DNA from 4 places in the Bacillus sp. WC2507 genome. Region 1 is predicted to be linked to each of the others. Evidence: a T-box and tRNA genes for the amino acid it is inferred to sense, from the RefSeq annotation. Region 1 holds a T-box; the other regions hold tRNA genes.
What was found. The T-box of region 1 lies ahead of lysS (lysine--tRNA ligase). A T-box ahead of a tRNA ligase gene usually reads a tRNA of that ligase, here a tRNA-Lys.

Region 1 (2,176 bases):
CTTTTAAGTTACTATTTAAACAATACAAGGAACCTGCAGCATTAATACCATATGTATCTGTAGAACCTGCCCAAAAACGTCCTGCTGGATCGCATTTTCCATCATTAAAACGATTTTCAAATAAATGTGGTTCAGGGTCAAAAATATGTGTCAGTTTTTCTGTTTTTACATTAATAGAATAAAAGCCGTTTTCCATAGCTAGGAGTAGTACGTCTTCTAAATATGGAACAACACAGCCAATTTGTTGATTGAGAGCAATTACTCGGTTTGTATTAGCGGTAGGACTAAATATGCATAATTGCTTCTCAACAATATCAACCCAGTATAAAAGTTGCTTTTTTTCATTCCAACATGGTCCTTCAGCCAAACTTGCTTTAGCATCTAAAACTAATTCTATATTACTAATCAAGATTTTCACCTCGCTTTATAAGATATTTATATAATTCGATTAGAATAGAGATAAACCTTTTAGTCAGAAGATATTAAGATTTGTACTGTAGAAAATTGATTTTCTCAAGAGATAAAAAAATGTATAAACATGGAGAGGAAAATGCATATGATGTTTTATGAAATTGTTTGCTTTTCTTGTAAAAATATATTTCGTGTTTACGAAGGTAGTGAAAAATATAAGCGATTTAAAGAGAAACCGAAAGGGACATATTGTTGTGATGAATGTATCCATAAAATTCAATTAGAAGCGATAAAACATTTTTTTAGATAGCTATTTTTTTAGAAAAGTTTGAAAATAAAAGTTTTATAAATTATCATATAAAAAAATAATATTTAAAATGGCATGGAAGAGAAGAGTAGTTAAGAAAGGATACGTACAGAGAGCTCTGGTAGCTGAGAAAGAGCAGTATACATCTTAATGAAAAAAGACTTGGAGCTGCGCAAGGAACTAATTTGTTTAGGGATGGTGCGACGGATTCTCCCGTTATAGAGATAGGGTATAAGCATATTTTGCCGTACCTGAAGAGGTTAATATGGCGACGTATTAACAAACTGAGGTGGTACCGCGAAGCTAACAACTCTCGTCCTCAAGATGAATAATCTTGGGGGTGGGAGTTTTTTTATTGCATAAATTTGAAAATATGAAAACAAATAATAATTGAGGTGAATAACATATGCATTGGGCGTATGAAGTAGCACATGAATTAATTAGAAAACATCCAAATAAAGAAACTTTTGTTTGTGCATCTGGAATCAGTCCATCGGGTTCTGTTCATATCGGGAACTTTCGCGAAATAATAACGACTTATTTTGTTGTAAGGGCACTTCAAGATTTAGGGAAAAGGACTCGTTTTATATTCTCATGGGATGATTATGACAGGTTTAGAAAAGTTCCTAAAAATATTGATCCATCTTTTGCAAAATATATTGGTATGCCATACTGTGATATTCCAGATCCGTATGGATGTCATAATTCGTATGCAGAGCATTTTGAAAAAGAGTTTGAGAAATCGCTTCAAGTATTTGGGGTTGATGTGGAATTCATATATCAACATGCTGAATATAGAAGCGGAAGGTATAACAAAAACATATTAGAGGCTTTATATAAAAGAAAAGAAATATATGATATATTAATAAGATTTAAAACTGGAGAGTGTAGTGAAGAAGAGCGAGAGAGCTTTTATCCGGTTACGTTATATTGTGAGAAATGCGGGAAAGATGCAACAACGATTACACATTTTGATAAAGTATTAAAAACAGTTCAGTATGAATGTGTATGTGGAAATCAAAATGAATTATCAGTATTAAATACAAATAAAATGAAACTGAATTGGAAAATCGATTGGCCGATGAGGTGGATGATAGAGGGTGTTATTTTTGAGCCGGGCGGAAGAGATCATTCATCGGAATCGGGTAGTTATAATGTATCGAAGGAAATTGCAAGGGAAATATTTAATCGTGAAGCTCCTCATTACGTTGCTTATGATTTCATTGGAATTAAAGGGAATCATGAAAAAATGTCTAGTTCTTCAGGGAATAGTATTACACCTAGTGAGTTGTTGAAAGTGTATTTACCAGAAGTGATTCTATTTATGTTCGCTAAATATAGACCGAACGCAGCTTTTCATATCGGTCTTGATGAAGATGTGATTCGCAATTATACAGAATATGAACGATTGAAAGATAGTTATGAGAATAAAACGCTCAAAAACGAAGATTTATTTGA
Region 2 (2,176 bases), 1.7 Mb from region 1:
ATAAAAAAAATGGTGGCTCGGGACGGAATCGAACCGCCGACACGAGGATTTTCAGTCCTCTGCTCTACCGACTGAGCTACCGAGCCAACATAAATGGCGGTCCCGACCGGGGTCGAACCGGCGATCTCCTGCGTGACAGGCAGGCATGTTAACCACTACACCACGGGACCATTTGGTTGCGGGGACAGGATTTGAACCTGCGACCTTCGGGTTATGAGCCCGACGAGCTACCGTGCTGCTCCACCCCGCGACAATATAATGTTTTTTAAAAAATGGAGGAGGTAGAGGGATTCGAACCCCCGCGCGACTCTCGCCGCCTGTCGGTTTTCAAGACCGATCCCTTCAGCCGAACTTGGGTATACCTCCATGAAGGAAAAATAAAATTTTATTATTATATGTATCTAAACCATTTAAAAAGAAAATGGAGGAGGTAGAGGGATTCGAACCCCCGCGCGATTCTCACCGCCTGTCGGTTTTCAAGACCGATCCCTTCAGCCGAACTTGGGTATACCTCCGAGACATATAATAAATAAAGTGGAGCCTAGCGGGATCGAACCGCTGACCTCCTGCGTGCAAGGCAGGCGCTCTCCCAGCTGAGCTAAGGCCCCCTGTTTTTGGGAATATCGGGAAGACAGGATTTGAACCTGCGACCCCCTGGTCCCAAACCAGGTGCTCTACCAAGCTGAGCCACTTCCCGTTAATAAAAGCGCGCCCGAGAGGAGTCGAACCCCTAACCTCTTGATCCGTAGTCAAACGCTCTATCCAATTGAGCTACGGGCGCATATGGTGCCGAGGGCGGGGGTCGAACCCGCACGGTGGTCACCCACCGCAGGATTTTAAGTCCTGTGCGTCTGCCTGTTCCGCCACCCCGGCATGTCATATTGAAAATTGGAGCGGAAGACGGGATTCGAACCCGCGACCCCAACCTTGGCAAGGTTGTATTCTACCACTGAACTACTTCCGCAAGACATGTTTGAGTTATTTCATTAAAAGTGCGGGTGAAGGGAGTCGAACCCCCACGCCAAAGGCGCTAGATCCTAAGTCTAGTGCGTCTGCCAATTCCGCCACACCCGCATATTTGATTAAAATGGTGAGCCATGAAGGATTCGAACCTTCGACCCTCTGATTAAAAGTCAGATGCTCTACCAACTGAGCTAATGGCTCTTAATGGCTGGGCTAGCTGGATTCGAACCAGCGCATGACGGAGTCAAAGTCCGTTGCCTTACCGCTTGGCTATAGCCCATTAATTAAGAATGGTGGAGGGGGGCAGATTCGAACTGCCGAACCCGAAGGAGCGGATTTACAGTCCGCCGCGTTTAGCCACTTCGCTACCCCTCCGACATATATGGTGGAGGATGACGGGATCGAACCGCCGACCCCCTGCTTGTAAGGCAGGTGCTCTCCCAGCTGAGCTAATCCTCCATTTTGCCTGGCAACGTCCTACTCTCACAGGGACAAGGTCCCAACTACCATCGGCGCTAGAGAGCTTAACTTCCGTGTTCGGTATGGGAACGGGTGTGACCTCTCTGCCATCATTACCAGACTGTATTCATTTAAGACAAGAATCATTTTAACTTATTTTACTTTTAAAGTCAACAAGTTTTTTTATATTCTTTCAAAACTAGATAACATTGCTTCATATTATATGGTTAAGTCCTCGATCTATTAGTATTCGTCAGCTCCACATGTCACCATGCTTCCACCTCGAACCTATCAACCTGATCATCTTTCAGGGATCTTACTAGCTTACGCTATGGGAAATCTCATCTTGAGGGGGGCTTCATGCTTAGATGCTTTCAGCACTTATCCCTTCCGCACATAGCTACCCAGCTATGCCCTTGGCAGAACAACTGGTACACCAGCGGTGCGTCCATCCCGGTCCTCTCGTACTAAGGACAGCTCCTCTCAAATTTCCTACGCCCACGACGGATAGGGACCGAACTGTCTCACGACGTTCTGAACCCAGCTCGCGTACCGCTTTAATGGGCGAACAGCCCAACCCTTGGGACCGACTACAGCCCCAGGATGCGATGAGCCGACATCGAGGTGCCAAACCTCCCCGTCGATGTGGACTCTTGGGGGAGATAAGCCTGTTATCCCCGGGGTAGCTTTTATCCGTTGAGCGATGGCCCTTCCATGCGGAACCACCGGATCACTAAGCCCGACTTTCGTCCCT
Region 3 (2,176 bases), 2.3 Mb from region 1:
AACACGGGGCCTTAGCTCAGCTGGGAGAGCGCCTGCCTTGCACGCAGGAGGTCAGCGGTTCGATCCCGCTAGGCTCCACTTTTTTTAATATCATTTATGGCGGTGTAGCTCAGCTGGCTAGAGCGTACGGTTCATACCCGTGAGGTCGGGGGTTCGATCCCCTCCGCCGCTACCATAAAGGACCTTTAGCTCAGCTGGTTAGAGCAGACGGCTCATAACCGTCCGGTCGTAGGTTCGAGTCCTACAAGGTCCACCACTAAAGGTTTATATCTCGGAGGTATACCCAAGTTCGGCTGAAGGGATCGGTCTTGAAAACCGACAGGCGGCGAGAGTCGCGCGGGGGTTCGAATCCCTCTACCTCCTCCATTTTTTCTAAATTAAATATTTTATCATCGCGGGGTGGAGCAGCACGGTAGCTCGTCGGGCTCATAACCCGAAGGTCGCAGGTTCAAATCCTGTCCCCGCAACCAAATGGTCCCGTGGTGTAGTGGTTAACATGCCTGCCTGTCACGCAGGAGATCGCCGGTTCGACCCCGGTCGGGACCGCCATTTTTTACATAAAGGCTCGGTAGCTCAGTCGGTAGAGCAGAGGACTGAAAATCCTCGTGTCGGCGGTTCGATTCCGTCCCGAGCCACCATTTTGAAGTCGCAAGCCGACTTAGCTCAATTGGTAGAGCAACTGACTTGTAATCAGTAGGTTGGGGGTTCAAGTCCTCTAGTCGGCACCACTTTCAAAATGAGCCATTAGCTCAGTTGGTAGAGCATCTGACTTTTAATCAGAGGGTCGAAGGTTCGAATCCTTCATGGCTCACCATTTATAATTTAATGCGGGTGTAGTTTAGTGGTAAAACAAGAGCCTTCCAAGCTCTGGTCGAGAGTTCGATTCTCTTCACCCGCTTTTCAATTATGGGCCTATAGCTCAGCTGGTTAGAGCGCACGCCTGATAAGCGTGAGGTCGATGGTTCGAGTCCATTTAGGCCCACCATAATTGTTCCGCAGTAGCTCAGTGGTAGAGCTATCGGCTGTTAACCGATCGGTCGTAGGTTCGAGTCCTACCTGCGGAGCCATATTTATAGAGAAGTACCCAAGTGGCTCAAGGGGCTCCCCTGCTAAGGGAGTAGATCGCGAACGCGGTGCGAGGGTTCGAATCCCTTCTTCTCTGCCAGAACTGGCCCGTTGGTCAAGTGGTTAAGACACCGCCCTTTCACGGCGGTAACACGGGTTCGAATCCCGTACGGGTCATACTAAAAGAGATAGCATAATCTGCTATCTCTTTTTTGTTGTGTAAAAGCGGACTTTGAATCGTCTGCTTTTTTTTATAGATTTCTTGTATACTTTTTTCTATTCTAATCGTCTAACTAATAGAAAGGAGAGAGCGATGGAGTATGAAAAGATTATTATAAAAACCTCTAAAAGCATTTATAGGTATTTTCTTAAAATAGGGCTAACACCATATGCCCATTAACCTAAGAATTTTATAATGCCCTCAAAATTAGCTTGATGGTGATGGGGTATCGCCATCATTTTGGAAATAAACCACGTTAAGATTATATAAGTTTAATTTCACATGAGCTTTTTTCTTTTTTTGATTACGTTACAGCTCCATCATAAAATATACGAGGTAATTTATTAAAATCATACTGAATTACTTTATCAAAGCTATCCAAATATGCATGTAAAGATTGTGTAATCATAAGATTAACAACTTTTTCTTTAGTATTAAAAATAATAATAGGTTTTTTAAGTGACCAAGTATACCCAACTTCCCACATTGTTCCGGAATCTTGATCATTATATATTGCAAAGGTAATATCACTATGTTGAATTGCATTTACATCAGTAACAAAGTTTTGAAATTGCCATTCATAAGATCCAAAGGGAAATTTACTCATATATTTTCGTGGAGAAAATACATTTAATCCTTTCTTAGATAAAATTATCTCTAATTTTTCTAATAGTGCAATTTGTTCAGGGTTGAAAAATGGCCCGGCTAAATATATTCATTTATTTGCCCCCCTAATGGTTATAAAAATAATTATTTTTTATTCACTTATATGATTTGTATGTATGTAAACAAGTTTTAATAAGAGTTTTTGGTTTTGAGATAATAAAAGGTATAATTACAAAGTAATTATGCTGTGAAAGTTAAAAATTTTATAATGCTTCCAAAACAAAA
Region 4 (2,176 bases), 3.0 Mb from region 1:
TCATTTCAATATTCTCTTCTGCTACTTTATATGCCTCTTCTAATGTCATCGGACTCGCTGTAATACTAAATACTGCATCAATTCCTTTTTCATGAACAGCCGGATAATTCGGAGATACAGATCCTCCAATAGCAATCACCGGAATACGAAAAGGCTTTGCACGCTCCGCAACACCTACAGGGGCCTTTCCATATGCTGTTTGTTCATCTATTCTCCCTTCGCCAGTTATAATTAAATCTGCACCTTCTATATGCTTATCAAAATTTGTATAATCTAATACAATTTCAATTCCTCTCCGCAAGTTTCCCTTTAACACTGCAATAACAGCTGCTCCCATTCCTCCTGCGGCTCCTGCACCAGGTATTTTAGATACGTCGCAAGATAAAGATTGGTTAAGGATATTCGCATAATGCTTTACATTCTCATCCAGCTCTTTCATCATCTCTGCGTTCGCACCCTTTTGTCTGCCAAATACGAAAGATGCTCCCCTTATCCCAACTAACGGATTATCTACATCACATGCTGCTTCTATCTTTATATGCGTTAAGCGTGAATCCATTCGCGAAAAATCAATAGCGACAATCGAATGTAACGTGCCTCCAGATGGCTCTATTACTTCCCCTTCTTCATTTATAAACCTGACTCCTAAAGCTGACAACATACCTGCTCCGCCATCATTTGTAGCACTTCCTCCAAGTCCTAAAATAATGTGCTCAGCTCCTTCGTCTAGCGCATGTAGTATAAGTTCTCCTGTTCCTTTAGTCGTTGTAATAAGTGGGTTTCGCTTTTTAACCGGAACATGTTGTAATCCTGATGCTGCTGCCATTTCAATAAACGCTGTCTTTTTATCTTTAGACATACCGTAAAAGGCTTGTACACGTTCTCTAAGCGGCCCTGTCACTTGAAGTGATATCATTCTTCCACCTGTAGCATCCACAAGCGAATCAACCGTTCCTTCTCCCCCATCCCCAATTGGTATTTTTACATACTCTGCTTTAGGGAAAATCGCTCCAAAACCTCTTTCAATAGCTTCACATACTTCTATAGCTTTTAAGCTTTCTTTATATGAATCAGATGCAATAACAACTTTCACAATTATCCCCCATCCTTTCTTTTTACATTTTCTTCATTTTAAACGACAAGTATGAAAGTTGTCTTTTTAAATACAAAAAAAGCTTACATCATATGATGTAAGCTTTTTTATTTAGATGGAGCCTAGCGGGATCGAACCGCTGACCTCCTGCGTGCAAGGCAGGCGCTCTCCCAGCTGAGCTAAGGCCCCTTAGTAATTAAGCGGAAGACGGGATTCGAACCCGCGACCCCAACCTTGGCAAGGTTGTATTCTACCACTGAACTACTTCCGCGAAAATGGTGAGCCATGAAGGATTCGAACCTTCGACCCTCTGATTAAAAGTCAGATGCTCTACCAACTGAGCTAATGGCTCGTAAATGGCTGGGCTAGCTGGATTCGAACCAGCGCATGACGGAGTCAAAGTCCGTTGCCTTACCGCTTGGCTATAGCCCATTAATATTTACTAGTATGGTTATCTTTTCAAAAAAATAAACCCTCTCAGGTTATTTTAAAGAAAATGGTGGAGGGGGGCAGATTCGAACTGCCGAACCCGAAGGAGCGGATTTACAGTCCGCCGCGTTTAGCCACTTCGCTACCCCTCCGACATTTAAAATATATATGGTGGAGGATGACGGGATCGAACCGCCGACCCCCTGCTTGTAAGGCAGGTGCTCTCCCAGCTGAGCTAATCCTCCAAAAGTGGTGACCCGTACGGGATTCGAACCCGTGTTACCGCCGTGAAAGGGCGGTGTCTTAACCACTTGACCAACGGGCCAAAAATTTTAAAACTCTTCCCAAGCTTCCAACCGGGCTTGAACCGGTGACCTCTTCCTTACCATGGAAGTGCTCTACCAGCTGAGCTATGGAAGCATAATGGCTCCGCAGGTAGGACTCGAACCTACGACCGATCGGTTAACAGCCGATAGCTCTACCACTGAGCTACTGCGGAATAATAATAGCCTGGCAACGTCCTACTCTCACAGGGACAAGGTCCCAACTACCATCGGCGCTAGAGAGCTTAACTTCCGTGTTCGGTATGGGAACGGGTGTGACCTCTCTGCCATCATTACCAGACTTTTATCATTATAAACATTTCTTTCGAAA

Region 2: it encodes a tRNA-Lys, which carries the amino acid that the T-box ahead of lysS (lysine--tRNA ligase) is inferred to sense. The anticodon was not compared.
Region 3: it encodes a tRNA-Lys, which carries the amino acid that the T-box ahead of lysS (lysine--tRNA ligase) is inferred to sense. The anticodon was not compared.
Region 4: it encodes a tRNA-Lys, which carries the amino acid that the T-box ahead of lysS (lysine--tRNA ligase) is inferred to sense. The anticodon was not compared.

Annotation. Positions count from the first base shown of each region.
Region 1 covers NZ_JBQXPN010000001.1:3,128,174-3,130,349, reverse strand. Annotated here, with positions in the region: gene ACUN28_RS16745 (SMP-30/gluconolactonase/LRE family protein) at 1-409, opposite strand, end outside; gene ACUN28_RS16740 (DUF2197 domain-containing protein) at 551-721, shown strand; T-box leader at 786-1,042, shown strand; gene lysS (lysine--tRNA ligase) at 1,125-2,176, shown strand, end outside.
Region 2 covers NZ_JBQXPN010000001.1:4,876,934-4,879,109, forward strand. Annotated here, with positions in the region: tRNA gene ACUN28_RS25760 (tRNA-Phe) at 11-86, opposite strand; tRNA gene ACUN28_RS25765 (tRNA-Asp) at 95-170, opposite strand; tRNA gene ACUN28_RS25770 (tRNA-Met) at 174-250, opposite strand; tRNA gene ACUN28_RS25775 (tRNA-Ser) at 274-366, opposite strand; tRNA gene ACUN28_RS25780 (tRNA-Ser) at 423-515, opposite strand; tRNA gene ACUN28_RS25785 (tRNA-Ala) at 536-608, opposite strand; tRNA gene ACUN28_RS25790 (tRNA-Pro) at 624-697, opposite strand; tRNA gene ACUN28_RS25795 (tRNA-Arg) at 708-781, opposite strand; tRNA gene ACUN28_RS25800 (tRNA-Leu) at 785-873, opposite strand; tRNA gene ACUN28_RS25805 (tRNA-Gly) at 890-964, opposite strand; tRNA gene ACUN28_RS25810 (tRNA-Leu) at 994-1,074, opposite strand; tRNA gene ACUN28_RS25815 (tRNA-Lys) at 1,089-1,164, opposite strand; tRNA gene ACUN28_RS25820 (tRNA-Gln) at 1,169-1,243, opposite strand; tRNA gene ACUN28_RS25825 (tRNA-Tyr) at 1,255-1,338, opposite strand; tRNA gene ACUN28_RS25830 (tRNA-Val) at 1,347-1,422, opposite strand; rRNA gene rrf (5S ribosomal RNA) at 1,428-1,543, opposite strand; rRNA gene ACUN28_RS25840 (23S ribosomal RNA) at 1,646-2,176, opposite strand, start outside.
Region 3 covers NZ_JBQXPN010000001.1:849,631-851,806, forward strand. Annotated here, with positions in the region: tRNA gene ACUN28_RS04540 (tRNA-Ala) at 6-78, shown strand; tRNA gene ACUN28_RS04545 (tRNA-Met) at 99-175, shown strand; tRNA gene ACUN28_RS04550 (tRNA-Ile) at 180-256, shown strand; tRNA gene ACUN28_RS04555 (tRNA-Ser) at 274-366, shown strand; tRNA gene ACUN28_RS04560 (tRNA-Met) at 394-470, shown strand; tRNA gene ACUN28_RS04565 (tRNA-Asp) at 474-549, shown strand; tRNA gene ACUN28_RS04570 (tRNA-Phe) at 563-638, shown strand; tRNA gene ACUN28_RS04575 (tRNA-Thr) at 653-728, shown strand; tRNA gene ACUN28_RS04580 (tRNA-Lys) at 739-814, shown strand; tRNA gene ACUN28_RS04585 (tRNA-Gly) at 828-898, shown strand; tRNA gene ACUN28_RS04590 (tRNA-Ile) at 909-985, shown strand; tRNA gene ACUN28_RS04595 (tRNA-Asn) at 993-1,067, shown strand; tRNA gene ACUN28_RS04600 (tRNA-Ser) at 1,075-1,165, shown strand; tRNA gene ACUN28_RS04605 (tRNA-Glu) at 1,171-1,242, shown strand; gene ACUN28_RS04610 (nucleoside 2-deoxyribosyltransferase) at 1,590-2,000, opposite strand.
Region 4 covers NZ_JBQXPN010000001.1:125,713-127,888, forward strand. Annotated here, with positions in the region: gene ACUN28_RS00685 (glycerate kinase) at 1-1,093, opposite strand, end outside; tRNA gene ACUN28_RS00690 (tRNA-Ala) at 1,210-1,282, opposite strand; tRNA gene ACUN28_RS00695 (tRNA-Gly) at 1,293-1,364, opposite strand; tRNA gene ACUN28_RS00700 (tRNA-Lys) at 1,370-1,445, opposite strand; tRNA gene ACUN28_RS00705 (tRNA-Gln) at 1,451-1,525, opposite strand; tRNA gene ACUN28_RS00710 (tRNA-Tyr) at 1,591-1,674, opposite strand; tRNA gene ACUN28_RS00715 (tRNA-Val) at 1,692-1,767, opposite strand; tRNA gene ACUN28_RS00720 (tRNA-Glu) at 1,773-1,847, opposite strand; tRNA gene ACUN28_RS00725 (tRNA-Thr) at 1,870-1,942, opposite strand; tRNA gene ACUN28_RS00730 (tRNA-Asn) at 1,947-2,021, opposite strand; rRNA gene rrf (5S ribosomal RNA) at 2,031-2,146, opposite strand.